3 regions of the Lactobacillus sp. ESL0700 genome follow, and region 1 is predicted to be linked to each of the others. Evidence: riboswitches for the same ligand, from Rfam matches in the RefSeq annotation. Region 1 holds a riboswitch; each other region holds the start of a gene.

Region 1 (6,830 bases):
GTTTCGCGGTATGTTCGCTCGCAGAGTTTGCGCAGTGTTACCATCAATTCGTTAATGGGGGATGCCAAGGTTTATCTTGATGCAGCTAAGCCGGCAACTGATACGGTAATTGTAGATATTAATTCATCAATGAGTGATGTCTCACTTTATATTCCGTTATCGTGGCATGTTGATGACCAGATGTCGTCAATTTTCGGCGATGTTGAAATTAATGGCAGCTCTAATGGCGGTGGGCCAACGCTAGTGTTAACTGGCAATAGTAAGTTTGGCGATGTAGAAATTAATTACGTTTAAATTGAAATATCTGTTCCTGATTAGGAACAGATATTTTTTATTTATGATTGATTTTTATTACTAAATGTAATAATATGAAGTTAGTTTCATATGAAGTGAGCTTCATATTGAATATTGAATGTAGAGATGAAAATAATGCCGAATTTAGTGAAAAAATTGCGACTAGAGCATAAATTAACTCAGGAAGAACTGGCTGACAAAGTTGGGGTTACACAACGAACAATTATTTCTGTAGAAAAGGGCAAGTACAAGCCATCGCTATTACTAGCATATAAGTTGGCGTGCTTTTTTGGCATAAGTATTGAAGATTTATTTTGTTTAAAAGAATATTTGGAGAACCAATAATGAAGAAAAAGCTGCTGCGTTCCGCTGTTTATGGATTGTTCTTTTTAGTAATGAGTTTACTTGAAATAGTGATCGTTTTTCATGATAAAGATGTGGCATATAGAATTAAACATATTATTTGGGCAATATTACTGTTAATTTGTGCTTCAGGCTACCTGGTTAATTGGCAAGACATTAAAAAGGGTAAGCGAGACATTTGTGATGATGATGAACGTGACCATTATATTGATCGTGCAGCTGGTGCACGAGTAGCTAAATGGTTGAATTGGTTGATGTTTGGTGTCATCGTGATTTCCACATGCTTATATGGTATTTACAGGCAAGATGATTTAATAATAATTGTTGGGCTTTCAATATTCTATTGGAACATTAGTTTAATCCTAAAAATTATCTTCACGATTATTGAGGAACGAAAAAATTAAATATAGGGTCGCCAGTAATCATAGCGGCCTTTTTTGCTAGCAAAAAATCACGTCTAATGGCGTGATTTTAAATATATATACTTTAATTATGCCACGGAGCATCAAGCATTGCCTGAACAGTTTCATTAATATCGCTACTTTGAGCAATCATTGAAATTACTGCTGCACCAGCAGCTCCAGTATGAGCAATATCAGATAAGTCTTTTACCGTGATGCCGCCGATAGCAACGATGGGATGCTCACTGCTGGTTACCAATTCGTTAAGACCATTGAGACCAATTACAGGGTCAGCGTCAGCCTTGGATTGTGTCGTGAAAATCGGACCACTACCATAATAATCAATCCCGGCAATTTGGTTGCCAGCTTCAATTTCTGCTAAAGTCGAGCAGGAGTAGCCCACAATCATTTGACTGCTAACTTCGTCAATTACTTGTTGGATCGCTTCGTCACTTTGACCAACGTGAATTCCCTCGGCGTTAACTGCTTTGGCTAACTCTACATCATCATCGATAAAGAAGGGCACTTGATATTGTTGGCAAAGCTCGTGCAACTTGCGAGCCATTGGCAGTCGCTCATTATCATTTAAAGTTGAATTAGGTCCCTTATCACGAAATTGAAAAGCCGTAATCCCAGCTTCTAGTGCCTCTTCGACGATTTCCGGCAAAGTTTTACCCGCAGGTAAATCTTGAGTACCACAAATAAAATAAGACTGAAGAATGTTTGCGTTAAACTTTTGCATTAGTTTTTCCTATCTATTTTGCCCAGTGGTTGAGTGGTCCGTGACCATGACCCACCTGGATTGTTTGTTCAATTGTCTTTGTAACGTACTTTTTAGCGAGTTTAATAGCCGCGGCTAAGTCATGTCCTAGGGCAAGTTGAGCAGTAATTGCGGCAGCTAAAGTATCACCAGTGCCATGCGTGCGGTTAGTATGCGTGCGCGGACTGCTAACCCAGAAGCTGGAGCCGTCTTCAAGAAGGGCAAAGTCGCGGACTTCTTCAGTAGTGGAATGTCCGCCCTTGATTAGCACGTTTTTAACACCCATATCTTGCAGCGAGTAGGCAAGGTCGGGATACTGCTGCTGCGAAGTAACCGTCATGCCCGTTAACACCTGCGCCTCTGGCAAGTTGGGAGTTACTAAGTTGGCTAATGGCAATAACTCCTTCTTTACGGTTGTAACTGCATCTTCACTTAGCAAGTGAGCGCCACCTTTAGCTACCATGACGGGATCAACTGTAACTGGACCGAAGTCATATTTTTGCAAATTTAAGGCAACTTGGTGAACGTGAGCAGCATCACCGAGCATGCCGGTTTTGGTTGCCCGAATTTTAAAATCAGCAGCTAAAGATGCACACTGCTCATCAATCATTTCAAGTGGGAGCAAGTGCGATGCTTGGACGCCCAACGTATTTTGAGCAGTAACGGCGACCACAACGGCAGTGCCAAAGACGCCTTGCATTTGAAAAGTCTTGAGGTCTGCCATAATACCAGCACCACCGCCAGAATCTGTTCCAGCAATTGTCAGAACTTGAGGGAATGAATTAATTTCTTCTGCCATAAAATACTTCCTTAATCATAATCAGCAATCTTTTTAATATCGGCAACTTGCACCTTGGCTAAGTAGTCCATGAGGTACATCCCAAAACTGCCGGGGCCAACATCGGGATGATCTTGGACGACCAATTGTCCGATTGAGCCAAACACAAGCGTTGCAGCTTGAGCCGCCTCGAAGCGACTATCGGTTACTGCACAAAAGGCAGCGACAATACTGGTTAACATGTCGCCAGAGCCTACATGAGCTTGAAACAGAGGGGTACCATTATGAACGTGAACCACATTATTGCCATCACTAATTGTATCAGTTGCACCACTAGCAATAACAGTACAATGATACTTTTTAGCTACTTCCTTAGTAATTTCATCAAGGTCGCCCGTGCCAGATCCAGCATCGATACCCTTAGCATTCCATGCAAATTCGCCTAAAGCAGCGATTTCTCCCGCATTACCACGAATCACACTCACATGAAAGTTCCATAATAAGTCTTGGGCAACATCAAGTCGATATTGAACAGCACCAACAGCAACAGGATCTAGTACGATTGGCTTTTTGTATTCTCGAGCTAAATCGCCCATTGCCTTCATGTGTGCAATCTGTAATTTAGTTAAACTACCCATGTTAATGGCAACAGCCGAGGCCATATTGACCATTTCGCTGGTTTCATCAATTTCGTTACTCATAATGGGCGAAGCACCAATTGCATTTAATCCGTTGGCGACATCTTGAACGGTAACGAAGTTAGCGGCATTAAGAACAACGGGGTTCTGCTTGCGCAATTTATCTAATAATTCTAACTGCATATTTTTCTCCTAAAAATAGTTGAAGAAGTCCTCAGAGCCATAACTTTAAGCTAATAAAAAAGCTTTGGCACATAGTTGTGTCAAAGCAATAGGTAGTTGACACGTTCCTCGCGCAAGTATTAGCTTACAGGTTCAAAGGGTCTGAAACGGTGTTTCATCTCAGCCTAAAAGGCCCCCCTCGTGTTATCGCTTCCAATTATAGCGATTTTTAATGAAGAATACAATGATAAGTTAGCGGCGAGATTAAAGTTAAAAAATAAAGACCAAGCTAGTAATGACAGCTTGGTCTTTATTTTTTTATTGTTAGATAAATTGTAAAATCGTCATCAAAATTGGCACTACAATAATAAAGAGAATTGTACTTTCGACAACAATGTTAGTTGCGTATTTAACATCGCCGTGTGATTCGTTAGCCAAAATTGGTAAAACAGCTAACATTGGCGTTGCTGATTGCACAACTAGAGTTTGCCGCATCAAACTTGGCAAGTTGAAGCCAGCATTCATTCCGATTTTAATTAAAATAATTAAAACGATTGGTGAAAGAATGAACCGACCAATTAAGGCCAAAATTGAGTCGCGATCGAACTTGACGTTCTTAATTCCGGCGTCATGCAGGACAATCCCGATATAAACAAGTGAAAGTGGCGTTACTAAGTTCCCAACGTAAGTTAATGTAGAGTTTAAGAAGGTAGGTACAGGAATTCCTAATAGCATCCAGACTAAAGCGACAATGAAACCAACAAGTGGCATTGGTAAAAGCTTCTTCCAATTAATTTTGTGGCTAGTCTTTTTACCGTTAGCAGTTGGGTCGTCGTTTTGAATTAAGAAAACGCCAAATGCCCAAGTAGAAACGGTGTTGATAATGTAATATACCAGGAAGTAAGACATGGCTTTATCACCAAAAAGTGCCATGTTTAGCGGCATTCCGATGAAAATTGTGTTGGCATTAACCACGGCGTTCATAAAGATACCACGGCGGCCAGGACGGATTTTAAAGACTTTGACGCAGAGCCAAGCAATGATATAGCCGATAATTACGCCCAATGCTGGGAACAATAATTCGGTTGATAATTGCAGCAGGCTGCCGCGGCTAAGGTTTTTCATAACAGCTGTAAAAATCGAAGCTGGCAGGGCGATTTTAGTAATAATACTAGAAATTTCACTACCAAATTTATCGTCAATCCAATTAAATTGTTTTAGTAAAAAGCCGAGAGCCATGATTAAGATAATCACGACAACGCTTGATACAGATGTCAAAAAGACTTGCATAAAAAGTTTCCTCTTTCTGTAGTTAATTAATATTTAGGCATCCACTTTGTTTCTTGAACGGCTTTTTTGGCGTCAGTAATTCCTTCACCTGCTAAACCTTGATCAATTGCAGTTTGAGCTACCTTTTCGGCAATTGTGGCTGAGAAACTGGTTAGTTTTGCAACTGGCGGCAGAACCGCAGCACCAGCAATAGTTGGATCAACAATCCCACCTAAAGCATGGCTGGCGGTTGCGACCATTTTATCGCTCATTAGCTTAGACTTCACGGATATTGCTCCAAGACCGAGCCCTGGGTATACCAGAGCATTATTGGCTTGGCCAATTTCATAAGTTACACCTTGGTATTCGACTGCATCAGCAGGAATCCCAGTTGCAACAAGAGCCCGGCCATCAGTCCACTTAATTAAGTCTTCAGCTTTGGCCTCGGCTAATTTAGTTGGATTAGATAACGGAAAGATAATTGGTCTAGCTGTATGTGCTGCCATTTCTTGAACGATAGCTTTAGTAAAAGCACCGGGCTGTGTCGAGGTCCCAATCATAATCGTAGGGTGGACAGCTTTAACCACGGCTTCAAGGTTAGTTAGTTCATCGGCATTAGCAAATTCACTGCGTGTTCTAGTGAAGTCTTTTTGGCCAGCAGTCAGCTCGGGGGTATCATCAAACAACAAACCTTGCTTATCGACAAGGTAAAAGTGCTTGCGAGCTTCTTCTGGACTTAAGCCTGCACGGACTAATTCGTCCCGCATCATATTTGCAATTCCGATACCAGCAGTTCCGGCACCAAAGGTTAAAAAGACTTGGTCTGTTAACTTTTTCTTAGAAATATTTAACGCACCAAGAACTGCGGCTAAAGAAACAATTCCTGTTCCTTGAATATCGTCGTTGAAAGTAAAAATATCGTTTCTGTATTTATTTAGAATGGTTGCGGCATTTTCGCGACCAAAATCTTCAAAGTGTAACAAAACATGCGGGAAGACAGTTTCGATATTTTGGACAACTTCGTCGACAAAAGTCATGTACTGTTCACCTTGAATGCGGTGATGACGGTTACCCAGATATTCTGGATCATCAAGCAAGGTTTGGTTATCAGTACCAACGTCTAATACAACGGGCAAAACTTGGCTGGGATCAACGCCGGCAGCTGCGGTATAAACCATCAGCTTACCAATAGCGATGTCAACGCCGTTAACGCCCCAGTCGCCAATGCCCAAGATGCCTTGAGCATCGGTTGCGACAATTAAACGAATATCGCGACCTGCAGCAGCATTAGTTAGGGATGCTGTGATATTTGCCGCATCGTCAATTGATAAAAAGGCCGCATTTTGCGGGTTAGTAAACAATTGACCATATTGTTCAATTGAGTCGGCAACAGTGGGATCGTAAACGATTGGCATAAATTCAACAATATGTTGCCCCATCAAGTAAAAGAACAATGTCCGGTTCTCGTTGAAGATATTCATTAAGAATAGACGCTTCTCAAGAGCAGATGTTTTACTTTGAAATTGGTTGTAAGCTTGACTTGCTTGCTCAGCTAATGTTTGCACACGTGCTGGCAATAGTCCGGTTAAGCCGTATTGTTCACGCTCTTGCTTAGTAAAACCAGTTCCCTTGTTTAAAAAAGGATTATTTAAAATATTTTGTCCTTGTTCCATAATTGCCCTCCAAATATAATACAATAAGTATTTTTAATAGCAACAATTCTGTACTTTACGCGGGTAATAAATTTATTGTCAAACTTTGCTCAACTTATAATAAAATGTTATATGAGCAAATTAATTAAGGGGTGAGAGTAATTTGGATGCATTAAACGTTAAAGACTTGATGTATTTTTTAACAATTTTAGAAAAGCGCAGCTTCTCGCAAGCAGCCAAGGCATGTGGTGTGTCGCAACCAACGTTAACGCTGGCAATTAAGCGACTTGAGAGTGACTTTCAGACTAGCTTGCTGGTGCGAGATCATTCACACCAGCAGTTGCGGCCGACATCAACAGGTCAACAATTGGCGCTGCATGCGCGGTCAATTTTAGCGGAGCTCGATTTGACTAAGCGCGAGATTGCGCAGATTGAGCGTCAGGTGATTAGACTGGGACTACCGCCAATTATTGGTAATTATTATTTTCCGCAGATTTTTCCGGAATTGTTTAA
Region 2 (6,830 bases), 180 kb from region 1:
AATTGAAAGCAGAATTTGGCTTGCCACTAACAATTGAAAATGATGCTAATTGTGCAGGTATCTGTGAAACCAAAATTGGTAATGGCCGTCAGTTTAAGAACGTTGCGTTTATTGTTATCGGAACGGGAATTGGCGGCGCCGTTTTTATTAATCATGAGTTGCATCGTGGTTCGCATTTAGTTGGCGGCGAATTCGGCTTTATGAGAGGCAGAACGGACCGCATGTTGAGCATGGATGCGCCAATAGTCAAGGCTGCCAAAATTTATTCGAGAAAAACTAAAACGGAAGTTGACGGGAAAAAGTTATTTGCGTTGGCCAGTCAAGGCGATGAACTAGCTCAAAGTCTGGTTAATCGCTTTTATGACCTCTTGGCAAGCAGTATGTATGACCTGCAGGTTTCTTTTGACTTTGACGCGTTTCTTTTGGGTGGCGGTGTGTCCGCTCGTTCAGAAATCAGCGCCGAAATCGCTCAAAGGCTTAAGCAGAAATTGACGGAGTTTGGCATGGCGCGGATTATGCCGCAGGTGATGACATGTCAGTATCATAATTCGGCCAATCTTTATGGCGCTGCCTTGAATTTTATAGCTCAAATGTAAAAAAATGTAGTCGAATTACGACTACATTTTTTATTTTAAGATGAATAATGCTAGGTTAAGTGCAATTAGAATAATGACGCTCCAAATCCAATCTTGTGCTCGCACTGGGACAGCAACGATTACGGAACGTCGGGCATCTTCTTGATAGCCGTGGGATTCCATTCCTTGTGCCAAATTCTCAGCAGAATTGAGTGCGACCAAAATAGCTTTGAAATATAATACTGGCGACCAAAAGCTAAGATAAACGCCGCGCATCATGCCAGCCGTTCGGATTTGCTTAACGGCCTGCTTCATGCGAGGAACAATATTAAGCGCGGCTAGAACGCCATAAGCAAATTTACTCGGTAAATGGAAATTCTGCTCAAATGAACGCGCTAATTCTTCGGCACTGGTATTAATCGTGACGCAGCTGATAGTTAAGATATAAACGTAAATCCGGCTGGACAAGCCCAGGGCATTAAATAGATTGGAGGTTGGTGTGAACCATTCAAGTGTTGCAAAAATCGTAAATGCGGCAATGAATGGCACTAAAAGCAGGATTAGCAAATTCTTTAATTTGATTCGGTTAATTAGTAAATAGATAATTGCCAAGATGATGATTGCAAAATTAGTCGCCAAGCTAATTTTCAATGATATTTCAAGCGAAATAATTAGGGCTAAAATAAATTTAAAACTAGGATTCATGAAAATACCTCACTTAGTCACGTAATGCAGCTGCTTATCAGCAAAAACGAGGTGGTAGTCACACCAATCAGCTAGGCCGTCAAGTTCATGACTGATAATTAGCAAAGTTTGGCCGCGCTTTTTTTGACTTTGCCTAAGTAATTGCATGACTTTTTGGCTTGATACGTGGTCCAAGCCACTTAGTGGCTCGTCAATCAGCAATACATCTTGGTCCGCGATTAACATTAGTAAAATTTGCAGCTTCTTTTGTTGGCCGCCGGACAGAGAAAACACAACTTGGTCTAAATGTTGGTCTAAATCAAGGTCAATTAAAACTTCGTTGATTTTTTCGTCAGTAAAAAAGTTGTTAGTCCGTTGTTTTTTACTCAAGTTAATTTCGTCTTGAACGGTAACACTCAAAAATTGGTCGGTTGCATTCTGAAAAATCTGAGCAACATGTAATAAATACTTGCGCGTTGCCTGTTGGCGGACTTCACGATTGTGGTAAGTTAAACTGCCGCTATAAGGCAGCATTTTGGTCAATGCGTTAAATAGTGAGGTCTTACCAACGCCGTTAGCACCCGTAATTAACGTGGTCTTACCCGCAATAATCTTGAGCTGATCTTGGCTTAATAAAAGTCTATTTTGCGTTAGTTGCGTTTTATTTAAGGTAAAACAAGCAGCTTCATTTTGGGGTACGGCAAAGGAATAATTATTCTTGTGCGTGCTTGTTTGGAGTAGTTTGTCTTTAGCTAAATAGTCTAATTGTTGGACATGGTGGCCTGCAAACTGAAACAGGCAATCACAGACATTTTGGTAACCATTTAGAACGTGGTCACTCAAAATAATCGTTTTGCCTTGATCGCGCAAGTGCGCTAATTTGGTAATTAAAAACTGCCGTGCCTGCGGATCACAACTAGCAAAAGGCTCATCTAGCAAGAATAAATCAATGTCCATTGCAACGAGAACGGCAAGGGCCACGCGTTGTTGCTCACCGCCGGACAATGTATTAATTTTTTGGTCCAGCAAGTTTTCAATTTGCGCAAATTGGACACCGGCAGTTAGGCGCTTGAGATAATCTTCTTGGTTAACTTGTAAGTTCTCAAGCGCAAAAATGATTTCTTCTCGTGGGGTCGCCATTGTGAACTGTTCGCCAGCATTTTGAAACATGATGGCCGACTTTAGGCCGTTAAGATCAAGATCGCCGCTGACTTTACCGGCATATTTAGGATATAGACCAGCCAGTACTTTAAGTAAAGTTGACTTGCCACAACCAGTGGGCCCAATTAACAGTGAAAATTGCCCCGTGGGAATTTCAAGATTAAGGTTGTCAAGAATTTTAATATTTTGATCGTATGAAAAAGTTAAATTTTTGCTTGTAATCATTATTTTTACCAACTAAAAAAGTCGCTAGGACGAGATGCACTAACGACGTAAAAATTCATTCATTTTCCCTTCGCTGGCATTGTCCATAGCAGGTTCAACGGGTATTATCTCAGCCTTGCAGCACCCCAAAGTTATCAAACTGATTTTACATGAAAGCCGCTTTGCTGTCTAGTCATGACAGCTTGATGAAAATAAAGTACCAGTGAATATGATTTTTGCTATATAATAAAAGTATTAAATTAATAATAAGAAGGTGAAACTATGGCAGCAGTCAAATTGGCGCAATATTTAGCTAGTATTTTAAGTTCAACTAATAGCGATACAAATGAATTGCGCTTAAAAGCAGTGGGCAGCAACTTTGACCTGTTTACTGTTTATCTTGAAAATCACAACACTGGTGTCCATCGTTATCAAACAACAAATGCGATGATTTTTTATGAAGCTGGTGGCAAATCAAATATTAAAATTCACGGCCAAGACTTCGAGCTAGGAGTAGGGAACATTGTCTTTTTACCAGCTAAAAGTGATTATGAAGTCCAAAAGCAAACTAAAAATGATGTTTTGGTAAAGTTGGATTTAAATTCCAAGTATAATTTACAATATTTCCTGGGAAATATTACCAATAAGGAGTCACGCGAGGAGCAAGCAATTGAGCAGGTAATTAGCAATTTGCGGGTTAATCGTCTGTTATATTTAAAGTCAACGCCAATTTCTAAGTCCGCACAACTGATGAACAGGATAATTGATGAATATTTAAACCAGAATTTGTTTGCCGAGAGTGTAGTCAAAGCAGAACTAAATTTATTGCTAGTTGCGGCAGTACGTAATCAAAACTTCGCTTCGGTGCCAGCAGAAAAGCAAGGCTTTGCCAATGCAACACTTGAAAGCTATATCGATGCCAATTTTGCCGATATTACTTTAGATGCAGCTGCTAAGTATTTCGGTTTTAATCCAAATTATTTTTCTAGTTTAGTTAAGCAAAAGACTGGCAAAAGCTTTGTAGAGCATGTTGATGAGCGGCGAATGCAGGAAGCACGCAATTTACTTGCACGTCCTGATATTTCGGTTAAGGAAATTATTGCCAGGGTCGGTTACAATGGCAAGTCATTTTTCTATAAAAAGTTTAATGAATATTATCATCAGACGCCGGTTCAAATGCGTGCAGAGCTATTTCGCCAGGCTAACATTAATTTGAAATAAAAAAATGATTGACAGCGCAACCAAAAGTTGTTATACCTAAACTATAATTTAATAAAAAAGTTCGTCTGGGGTGTCGCTTAAGCGACTGAGATTATACTCATCGAACCTGATGTAGTTTATACTACCGAAGGAAGAGCGGCTTGTTGATCAATTTTTTGAGCCATTCTTATTTAAGAATGGCTAATTTTTATTAAAAGTCCTTTCCTTTGATAGCCGAAGGAAGGGATTTTTTGGTTACTGTTAATGGTGAAGAAGTGGCAGCTATAGGTATCTCAATTGCAACACTTTTAACCCAAAGGAATGCGCCAGTCAGCAATTTAGCAGTTGAACTGAATGGCAAGATTGTGCCTCGCAGTGATTTCGCCAATGTTCTGCTAAAAGAAAATGACAAGGTGGAAATAATTTCATTTGTTGGGGGTGGATAAATGCTAGATAGGTTACAGAATTCGGCAATTGTCGCTGAAATGCAAAAACGTAACGTCTCGGGCTCTAGCTCTAAACTAGCTGCTGCCAAGGTAACTATTGCTGGTTGTGGCGGTTTAGGAACAAATATCTCTCTTGCTTTAGCTCGCATTGGTGTCGGTCAAATAACTTTGATTGACTTTGATCAAGTTGAATTAAGCAACCTTAATCGTCAGCAATTTAAATTTAGTCAAGTTGGAATGGCGAAGGTAGTTGCGATGAAGGAGAACTTACAGGAAGTTAATCCATTTGTAACGATTAACGCGATAAAAGAGCGGGTAACACCGCAAAATATCACACAGTTATTTCAAGATGCGGATATTATTTGTGAGGCCTTTGATGACCCGGCGGCTAAAGCAATGCTACTGGAAAATGTCACGACGATTTTTCCTGATAAACCGCTAGTCATGGCGTCAGGAATGGCGGGAATTCATAGTGCCAATGCAATTAAAACGCGCAAAATATTGCCTAACGCGTATTTAGCAGGCGATGGCAAGTCTAAAGGGACAGAAGGTCTTATGGCTCCGCGTGTGACAATCTGCGCTGGCCATGAGGCAAACATGATTGTTCAGTTAATATTAGGAATTGAAGATTTAAATTAAAAGAGGAAAACATAATGACAAATACTGAAGAAACAGATTTATTAACAATTGGCGGGCATACATTTACTTCACGGTTTATTTTGGGCTCAGGAAAGTATTCTTATGATCTGATTGATGCGGCAGTAAAGCATGCTAAGGCACAAATTATTACGATGGCTTTGCGCCGGACAACGTCTGACCAAGAAAATATTCTTAATTACATTCCTGAAGGTGTGACGATTTTGCCAAATACGTCAGGGTCAACAACGGCTGAAGAGGCAATTAGAACCGCGCACTTAGCTCGTGAATTGAGTGGCAGTGACTTCATCAAGTTAGAGGTAGTGCCTGATAAAAAGTACTTGTTGCCAGATAATGCGGCAACCGTTAAGGCAACCGAGGTTCTGGCAAAAGAAGGCTTTATTGTTATGCCGTATATTTTGCCTGACTTAAATACTGCTCGGGAACTGGTTGATGCGGGTGCAGCTACTGTCATGCCGCTAGCAGCACCGATTGGTACTAATAAAGGTTTGGCAACCAAGGAGTTAATTCAGATTTTGATTGATGAAATCGATGTCCCAGTAATTGTTGACGCGGGAATTGGTCGCCCGAGCCAAGCTGCCGAAGCAATGGAAATGGGTGCCGATGCGATTATGGCTAATACCTCGATGGCGACAGCTAAGAATATTCCGTTAATGGCTGAAGCGTTTAAATTGGGAATTGAGGCTGGGCGTAAGGCTTATTTGGCTGGCCCTGGCCGGGTAATTGAACACGGTGCAGTTGCGTCATCACCATTAACTGGTGTAAGTAAGTAACATCATGCAGCAGAGTGAGAAAATAACGGTTAATCAGCTTTTTAAGCAGATTACAACTCTGCCTAATTCGGGATTAGGACAGAACCGCTTGGTCTATTCTTCTGATTGGCTTCAAGGGCAGAAATTATTAATCCAGTTTGCGTTAAAAGCGGGTTTTCAAGTTACAGTTGATGACTATGGTAATACCTATTTGGACTTACTTGGAAATGACCAAGAACAAGTAATTGCGACGGGCTCGCATATGGATACTGTAAAAAATGGCGGCCGTTTTGATGGCCTGTATGGTGTTCTGGGCGGCTTACAAGCAGCCCTAAATTTGCGCGAGCGATTTGGTATTTCACAAAAAACAATTCGGGTAATTTCTTTTTGCGAAGAAGAAGGCAGCCGCTTTGACGCCACCTTCAGTGGTTCAAAGCACTATGCACGCGTGGCTGAGACTAATGGTTTAGTTGATGAAAATGGCATCAAAATCGAAAATGCTCGCAGTAATGCAGTTAATCAATTGAAGCAAATTAGCGGCGTCAATTATGATCTTCCCCAGCTGCCACAATCTTTTACTGAATTGCACGTTGAACAGGGAAATCGTCTTGCTCGCAATAATATTTCACTTGGGTTAGTTACAGCGATTGTCGGTCAGCGGCGTTATCGCATTACGGTTAACGGCATTACAAATCATGCGGGCACGACCTTAATGACTGAGCGCCACGATGCCTTGCAGGCGACAATTAAGTTAATTAACCAGTTTGAAGTGTTTGCGAGTGCAGTGGATCCGCTTTTGACTTTTACAGTTGGCGAACTTGCTGTTTGGCCGAATACTTCTAACGTAATTCCTGGCAAAGTGACGTTTTTTATCGATTGTCGTCATCAAAATAATGAGCTTTTAGATGAATTTGAAAAAATGATGAAAAACACCATTGCCAATCTTCCTGACCCGCTGATTAACGTTGAATTTAAACGCTGGGTTCATGATCAACCTGTGATTTTAAGTTCGGAAATGCTGGCGAAAAATGAAAAATTGGCGCACAAAATGGGTTATTCAATCATGAAATTGGCATCAGGCGCAGGACACGATAGTGAAATTATGAATCGCGTCGTACCAACGACGATGATTTTTGTGCCCAGCATTAATG
Region 3 (6,830 bases), 260 kb from region 1:
TGAATTTCATCAATAAAGGTGTAACGCATCTCATAATTAACGTGGCGGCCGGTAATTAAATCATACAGATATAAATATGCCGAAACATCATTCATGTGAATGTAATGCTTCATAAAGCTGGCCTTCACGTCTTCTACGTGCTTCGCCCAATCAGTGGCACTAATCTGCCACTTATTAAGGTCGGTCATCTTTGGAACTGCCCGCAAAAAGCTCAGGTATTGTGCACGCATATTGATAAAATTATTGTGTCGAATTTGCTGGTAAACCTTGCCTAAGGCCTTAATTACAATCTTGCGGCCCAAGAATTTTTCTTCTTTTTCTTCGGAATCAAATTCTTGGTCTGGGCGGTCATAAAGAGCATTCAACTGCTCCTTACTCAAGCTTTCAATTGTTTCTGACACCCAGGCCTTTTTAGTTTCCGCATTAATCTTGCGGTTAAGCGTCTTAATCAGTTCTTCACGCGTTGCGTCAATTCGATTACTTAAATTATAGTTAGAATTGTATGAATAGTAAATCTCATTTATTTTATCTTTAGCAAAAAACGGCCGCTTCTTGTTCCGGAAAAAGATGTCCTTAAAGACAACGCCGCGCTTATTCAAGTGCTTGGCATAACGCGTTACCAATTTAAAGAAAGCCGTCGAATCCTTAAACTTACCGATTGCCGTATCCGCATTTTGATCCTCAAATTGATCAAATAGGTTTTCCACGTTCATTCCCGGCAACCGCCGAGCCACAAACTGCCAATAAGTCATTTGGACCATATTTTGTTCACCCATTTCTGGAAGGACATTTTTAATATAGTCATTAAATAATTGGTTAGGACTAAACATAATTACATCGCTACTGGTCAAATTTCCACGATAGCGATAGAGCAAATACGCAATCCGCTGTAAAATTGCGGAAGTCTTACCTGACCCAGCAGCCCCTTGGACAAACAACAAATCAGCACTAGTATTTCTAATGATCTTATTTTGCTCACGCTGAATTGTCGTCACAATTGACTTCATTTGCGTGCTGGACTTTTCTCCCAGCACCTCTAAGAGCATCTGATCGCCGATTGACTCATTGGTATCAAACATGTTTACAATCTGACCATCTTCAATCATAAACTGGCGCTTCTTTGTCATATCAACGGTAATCTCACCATCTGGTGACAGATACGAAACTTGCCCCAATTTGCCATCATAATAAATGGAAGAAATCGGCGCCCGCCAATCATAAATTAAAAAGTGATTATCCTTATCCGCAAACGAACCTAAGCCAATATAAATCGTTTCCGGCTTTTCATTGCCTTCTTTAAAATCTACCCGGGCAAAGTAAGGCTTTTTTTCCAGTCGCTGAACAGTACTGAGCTGCTTAGCAGAATGTTGCCAAGCATTCTCACGTTCATCAAGCAGTTGCTGCTGCTGGTGAATAGAAAGGGCCGTTTCCATTGAGGTCGAATAACCATCATAATCTAACCGAACATCATCGAAGAAATGCGAGTTTAAGTTACGCGCTTCACCTTCAGCCGACTTAATCGCCGCAGTTAATTCTGCCCGCCGCTCTTTAATCATCTTCAAGATGACATCGAGATGCTTCTGTTCAAACTGTTTTTCATCCATCGCTTTTACCATAAAGTCACCTATTCTTCAAAACTTGCATACTATTTTAACACGAAATGAACTTAATATATAATTCTTGGGGCTCATTTACTAAGATTATTAAAAAGTGGTGAAAAATGATGAATTTACTTCTATAATCATCTGTATTGGGGATGATTTTATCATGGAAAAGTTTTTACATTTTTTACGTAAATTATCTTGTGCATTAGTGGTTGTTATTTCCCTAGGCAGCCTTTATGTATCGGCTATTAGTCCTGTTAACACGCCAAGTCAAGTGGTGTTAGCTAAACATCCAACTCGAAAAACCGCCAAAAACTCGGGCAAAAACTGCCATTGGCCAAAAAGGACTGCCAAAGTATACATTAACTTAGGCAATAATCCCGAATTAACGCAGGCTACTCAAGATGCCATTAGTGCTTGGAACGATACCGGTAGTTTCACTTTTACCCAAACTAGTAAAAAGAAACAGGCGCAAATTACAATTGGGCCATCGTTTGACCCAGACACTAAAGCTACAGGCTTGACAGGTATTACTTACAATCCCAAGACTAAGCAGCTTTACAAGGCTAAAATAAAATTAAATGTTTATTATCTATTAAATCCTATGTATGATTATACTTATCAGCGGATTATCAACACTGTCGAACACGAGTTAGGCCACGCGATTGGTCTTAACCACAATAAGGGCAAGTCCGTTATGTATCCTGCCGGCTCCATTTACCCAATTGAGCCGCAAGATGTCGCTAAAGTTAAGCAAATTTATCATCATAGATAATTAAATTGAAGGAGTAAAAAGTAATGAAGCGAATTTATATCGTCCGTCACGGACAAACTTATATTAACCGGTACAACAAGATGCAGGGCTGGTGTGACACCCCTTTAACTGAGGACGGAATTGCCGGTGCTGATAAGGCAGGAGAAGCACTGAAAAATGTGCCGTTTGACATCGCCTTATCCAGTGATTTGAAACGGGCAAGCGACACCTGCGACATTATCATCAAGCACAATGTTAACCGTGATGAAATCCAACATATTGCAACGCCGCTGTTTCGCGAACACTTTTACGGCTACTTCGAAGGAATGGACAGTGACATGGCTTGGCAAATGATTGGCGGGCCTCACGGTTATAAGAACCACTATGACTTATTCAAGAATGAATCAATCGATACGGCAACCGATTGGATTAAGGAAGCCGATCCGTTTCACGATGCCGAAAACGCCAAGGAATATTGGCACCGCGTTGACCAGGGCTTCGACTTAATCAGCCAGCTTGATGGGGCCGAAAATATTCTGCTAGTAACGCACGGCTTTACCATTCGTAGTATCGCTGACCGTTTTGGTGATTTTGATGTTAGTGAGGGGCCACGTAACGCGTCAATTACCATCATGACCATGAGTGACAAGCAAAGAAAAGTTACTTCATACAATAAAATGAAACTATAATTTACCGCTTTCTTTTATATTGTTGAAAGCGTATAATCAAGATTAATATTTATTAATAAAGTCTATGGGGTGCGTTTGAGCTGAGATTAAACCCATGAACCTGATCTGGACAATACCAGCGCAAGGAATAGGCTAATTAAGCTAAATCCCGTTCGCTATGGTGCGAATGGGATTTTTTGTATGGCTAGTTGGGAGTTAAAATGACTAACAAAGGGAAACAAACGGAAAAACTTACTATTTTGGCAATTATGATTGCGCTGGATGTGGTATTGTCCCCAATCTTTCGCGTGGAAGGGATGGCACCGATGTCTAGCGTAATCAACGTGATTGGTGCCACGATGCTAGGGCCAGTTTATGTAACCATCATGGCCACTTTGTGCGGGATTATCAGAATGTTAATCATGGGCATTCCGCCGCTGGCTTTAACTGGTGCCATCTTCGGTGCAGTATTAGCTGGAATTTTTTACAAAATAACCGGCAAAGTCTGGGCAGCTTGCCTCGGTGAAATCATCGGTACTGGAATCATCGGGTCGCTCCTTTCTTATCCGGTGATGGTCTTGTTTACCGGCAGCACTAACAATCTTTACTGGTTTGTTTACACGCCGCGCTTTATTGGCGCTGCCATTATCGGCTCAATTGTTGCCAGCATTGTTTTATTAAAATTAATCAAGGTAAAGCAATTTCAAAAAATCCAGCAACTATTTTTCAAATAAATTAAAACGGCAGTTCTTTAACAGAACTGTCGTTTTTGGGCTATAAAAATAAGTTATTGACCCACTATTTAACGCCTGATCATTGATAGGTAAGTAATTCCTGCCCAATTGCCTGGTCTAAAATAAGTTCGTTGGGATAGCCAGCCTTAATCGCGGCGTAAACGACTGGCGTCTTTAAAATTCCACTGGCAACTAAAATCGAGTGGTCCTTTGATTTTAAGTCCTTTAATCCTATGCCGACAGTCCGTTCATCAAGCTCGCGGCTAACAATGTCGCCATTAGAATCAATAAAGTGCGAGATGACTTCGCCCACTGCCTTTTCTTGCAGCTGCTTTTTCTGTGATTTATTAAAATACCCTAGCTGAAACAGCAATAAGTCCTTGCGCACCGCGCCGACACTATAAACGGCAATATTAGCAGCGCGGCCTAACTGCAATGCCTGATTAATAAAGTGATCTTTTTCCACGATTTCCTTAGTAGTTTTATTATCAAAAAACGGCGGCAGCGGCAAGAAGTGGGCAGTTGCACCAAGAGCAGCAGCAAACTCAGACACACTCTCATCTGCATACGTCTCCTCGTTATTGATATTTACGCCGCCCTGGAGTTGGACAACCTGCACGTCGGGAACAACTTGCTTTTCCAAGCTACTTGTTACCATATGAATTGTCCTGCCCCAGTCCAAGCAAACAATATCATGTGGTTTAATTAGCTGCTGCAAATATTGCGCAGTATATACCCCCACACCTTTGAGCGCCGTTAGTTCACCATTAAAATTGCTGGGAACAACTGAAATTTTACAATTAAACTTTTTCGATAATTGTTCACTTAAACGATTACTATTAATTAATGGATTAGAAATTTTAATCTCGACGATGCCTGTTTCACGGGCCAATTTCAATAGTCGTGAAACTGTCGGCCTTGAAAGCCCAACCTGGTGTGCGATCTCGGATTGGCCTAAATCTTCTTCATAATAAAGTCTGGCAATGGCCGCACTCTGTGCCAGTTTCTTTTTATTATATTTATCAGCCATATAATTCTCCATTATTATATTTACTATCATTGCAGTTAATAAATTCAAGTTTATTCGGCTTGATAATTTTACCATAATCCTGCTTAAAATTAACAAATATATTAAAATATAGTGTTACATTGCATACAAATAGGCATTCACCATTACGGTTGAATGCCTATTTTCATCTGCTAACTTAACCGCCAAAGTAAACTCGTTGAACATCAGGATTAGCCAATAATTCTGCACCTGTACCAGATAATTGGACATTGCCAGTTGCCAATACATATCCGCGATTAGCAATGGCTAGTGCCTGCTTGGCATTTTGTTCAATCAATAAAATTGTCGTTCCTCTTTGGTTTAATTCCTTAATAATTGTAAAAATCTCTTGGATAAACAGCGGTGATAAACCCATTGACGGCTCATCTAGCAAGAGTAATTTGGGCCTTGCCATCAATGCTCGCCCCATTGCCAGCATTTGCTGCTCACCACCGGAAAGGGTAGCCGCATCTTGATTTTTTCGTTTCTTTAAAATAGGAAAACGAGCAAACACCTCATCGTAACTCTGCTTTGTTTGCGACCTGTCACGGGCTAAAAAAGCACCCATTTGCAAATTTTCCATGACTGTCATTCCTGCAAAAATATGTCGACCTTCGGCAACCTGTGAAATTCCAGCGGCCACAATTTGTGGTGCCTTCTGGTGTTCAATCGCCGCACCTTGGTAAATAATTTCACCATCCTTGGGTTTTAACAGACCAGAAATTGTTTTAACAATGGTTGATTTACCAGCACCATTGGCACCAATTAAGGTTACAATTTCACCCTTTTCAATTTTAAAGCTGACGCCTTTGACCGCTTGAATGACGCCGTAATTAACCACTAAATTTTTCACTTCTAGCATTGCCATTACTCGTCACCTTCTCCCAAGTAGGCCTCGATTACCTTTGGATTAGCCTTAATTTCTTCTGGTGTCCCAGTTGCCAAAATCTGCCCTTGGTCCAAAACATAAATTCGCTGCGCCAAATTCATCACTAGCGACATATCATGTTCAATTAGCAAAACCGTAATTTTAAATTCTGTTTGGATATGCTTAATTAATTGGGTTAAATCCGCCGTTTCTTCTGGGTTCATCCCCGCAGCCGGCTCATCTAAGAATAAAATTTGTGGTCTAGTAGCTAATGCCCGCACAATTTCCAGCCGTCTTTGAGTTCCATACGGCAAATTTTTAGCCAGCGTATTAGCATTTTCTGTTAAGTCAAAGATTGCCAGCAGCTTTTCTGCTGCTACTCGCATTTCGCGCTCTGTTTGATAAAAATTGGGCAGTCGCAGAATAGCTGTCATAAAGCCTTCATGATACTTATTGGTCATCGCCGTTAAGACGTTATCCATTACCGTTAAATCTTTAAACAGGCGAATATTTTGAAAAGTTCGCGACAAACCCAAGTCTGCAATCTTCGTGGCACTTGCCTTGGTTAAATCATAGTTCTGCGAGCTTTTATTCAGTGCGATTTTTCCACTAGTTACCGGAATCATCCCCGTTAAAAGATTAAACAGTGTCGTTTTACCAGCACCATTTGGTCCGATCAAGGCCACTAACTCTTGATCATCAAGATGCAGCGAAACATCGTTAACCGCCGTCAAACCGCCAAACTTGCGGACAACATGGTCTACTTGTAATAAGTGCATCATGATCTTGCCTCTTTCTTTTTCGTAAACCGAGCAAACAAGTTTTTAAAGGAAAATTCCCAGTTGCCCAGCAGCCCCGACGGTTTAAAAATCATAATTAAAATCAGAGCAATCGCATAAATAACCATTCTTAACGAACCAAAATTCTGTAAGACTGTGTCTAAAACACCTAAAACAGTCGCTGCCAAGAAGGTGCCTGTCATACTGCCAACACCACCCAAAACAACAATTACTAAAATCGAGATTGATTCCATAATGCCAAAGTCACTTGGTGCAATAGTTTGTAAATAAGAAGCGTGCAGACTGCCAGCAATTGCGGCCGTCGCACCACCTAAGACAAAGGCAGCTAGCTTCCACTTAGTTGTATTAATTCCC

Evidence for each region. A riboswitch is a leader RNA that binds a small molecule or an ion and turns the genes downstream of it on or off. The one in region 1 is predicted to bind thiamine pyrophosphate.
Region 2: linked by a shared signal. The riboswitch ahead of OZX63_RS00370 (ABC transporter ATP-binding protein) and the one ahead of thiM (hydroxyethylthiazole kinase) in region 1 are both predicted to bind thiamine pyrophosphate.
Region 3: linked by a shared signal. The riboswitch ahead of thiW (energy coupling factor transporter S component ThiW) and the one ahead of thiM (hydroxyethylthiazole kinase) in region 1 are both predicted to bind thiamine pyrophosphate.

What each region holds. Positions count from the first base shown of each region.
Region 1 is NZ_CP113930.1:1,872,572-1,879,401, reverse strand. Features, by position in the region: gene OZX63_RS08960 (LiaF domain-containing protein) at 1-294, shown strand, start outside; gene OZX63_RS08955 (helix-turn-helix transcriptional regulator) at 430-639, shown strand; gene OZX63_RS08950 (hypothetical protein) at 639-1,061, shown strand; gene thiE (thiamine phosphate synthase) at 1,144-1,800, opposite strand; gene thiD (bifunctional hydroxymethylpyrimidine kinase/phosphomethylpyrimidine kinase) at 1,814-2,617, opposite strand; gene thiM (hydroxyethylthiazole kinase) at 2,629-3,417, opposite strand; TPP riboswitch at 3,505-3,606, opposite strand; gene OZX63_RS08930 (AEC family transporter) at 3,721-4,686, opposite strand; gene OZX63_RS08925 (malolactic enzyme) at 4,713-6,338, opposite strand; gene OZX63_RS08920 (LysR family transcriptional regulator) at 6,481-6,830, shown strand, end outside.
Region 2 is NZ_CP113930.1:71,476-78,305, forward strand. Features, by position in the region: gene OZX63_RS00360 (ROK family protein) at 1-596, shown strand, start outside; gene OZX63_RS00365 (energy-coupling factor transporter transmembrane component T) at 627-1,280, opposite strand; gene OZX63_RS00370 (ABC transporter ATP-binding protein) at 1,290-2,648, opposite strand; TPP riboswitch at 2,694-2,783, opposite strand; gene OZX63_RS00375 (AraC family transcriptional regulator) at 2,907-3,845, shown strand; TPP riboswitch at 3,902-3,996, shown strand; gene thiS (sulfur carrier protein ThiS) at 4,076-4,270, shown strand; gene thiF (sulfur carrier protein ThiS adenylyltransferase ThiF) at 4,271-4,909, shown strand; gene OZX63_RS00390 (thiazole synthase) at 4,924-5,700, shown strand; gene OZX63_RS00395 (M20 family metallo-hydrolase) at 5,705-6,830, shown strand, end outside.
Region 3 is NZ_CP113930.1:148,712-155,541, reverse strand. Features, by position in the region: gene helD (RNA polymerase recycling motor HelD) at 1-1,616, opposite strand, end outside; gene OZX63_RS00775 (matrixin family metalloprotease) at 1,768-2,379, shown strand; gene OZX63_RS00770 (histidine phosphatase family protein) at 2,403-3,047, shown strand; TPP riboswitch at 3,103-3,192, shown strand; gene thiW (energy coupling factor transporter S component ThiW) at 3,248-3,760, shown strand; gene OZX63_RS00760 (sugar-binding domain-containing protein) at 3,840-4,790, opposite strand; gene OZX63_RS00755 (ABC transporter ATP-binding protein) at 4,966-5,670, opposite strand; gene OZX63_RS00750 (ABC transporter ATP-binding protein) at 5,676-6,455, opposite strand; gene OZX63_RS00745 (branched-chain amino acid ABC transporter permease) at 6,455-6,830, opposite strand, start outside.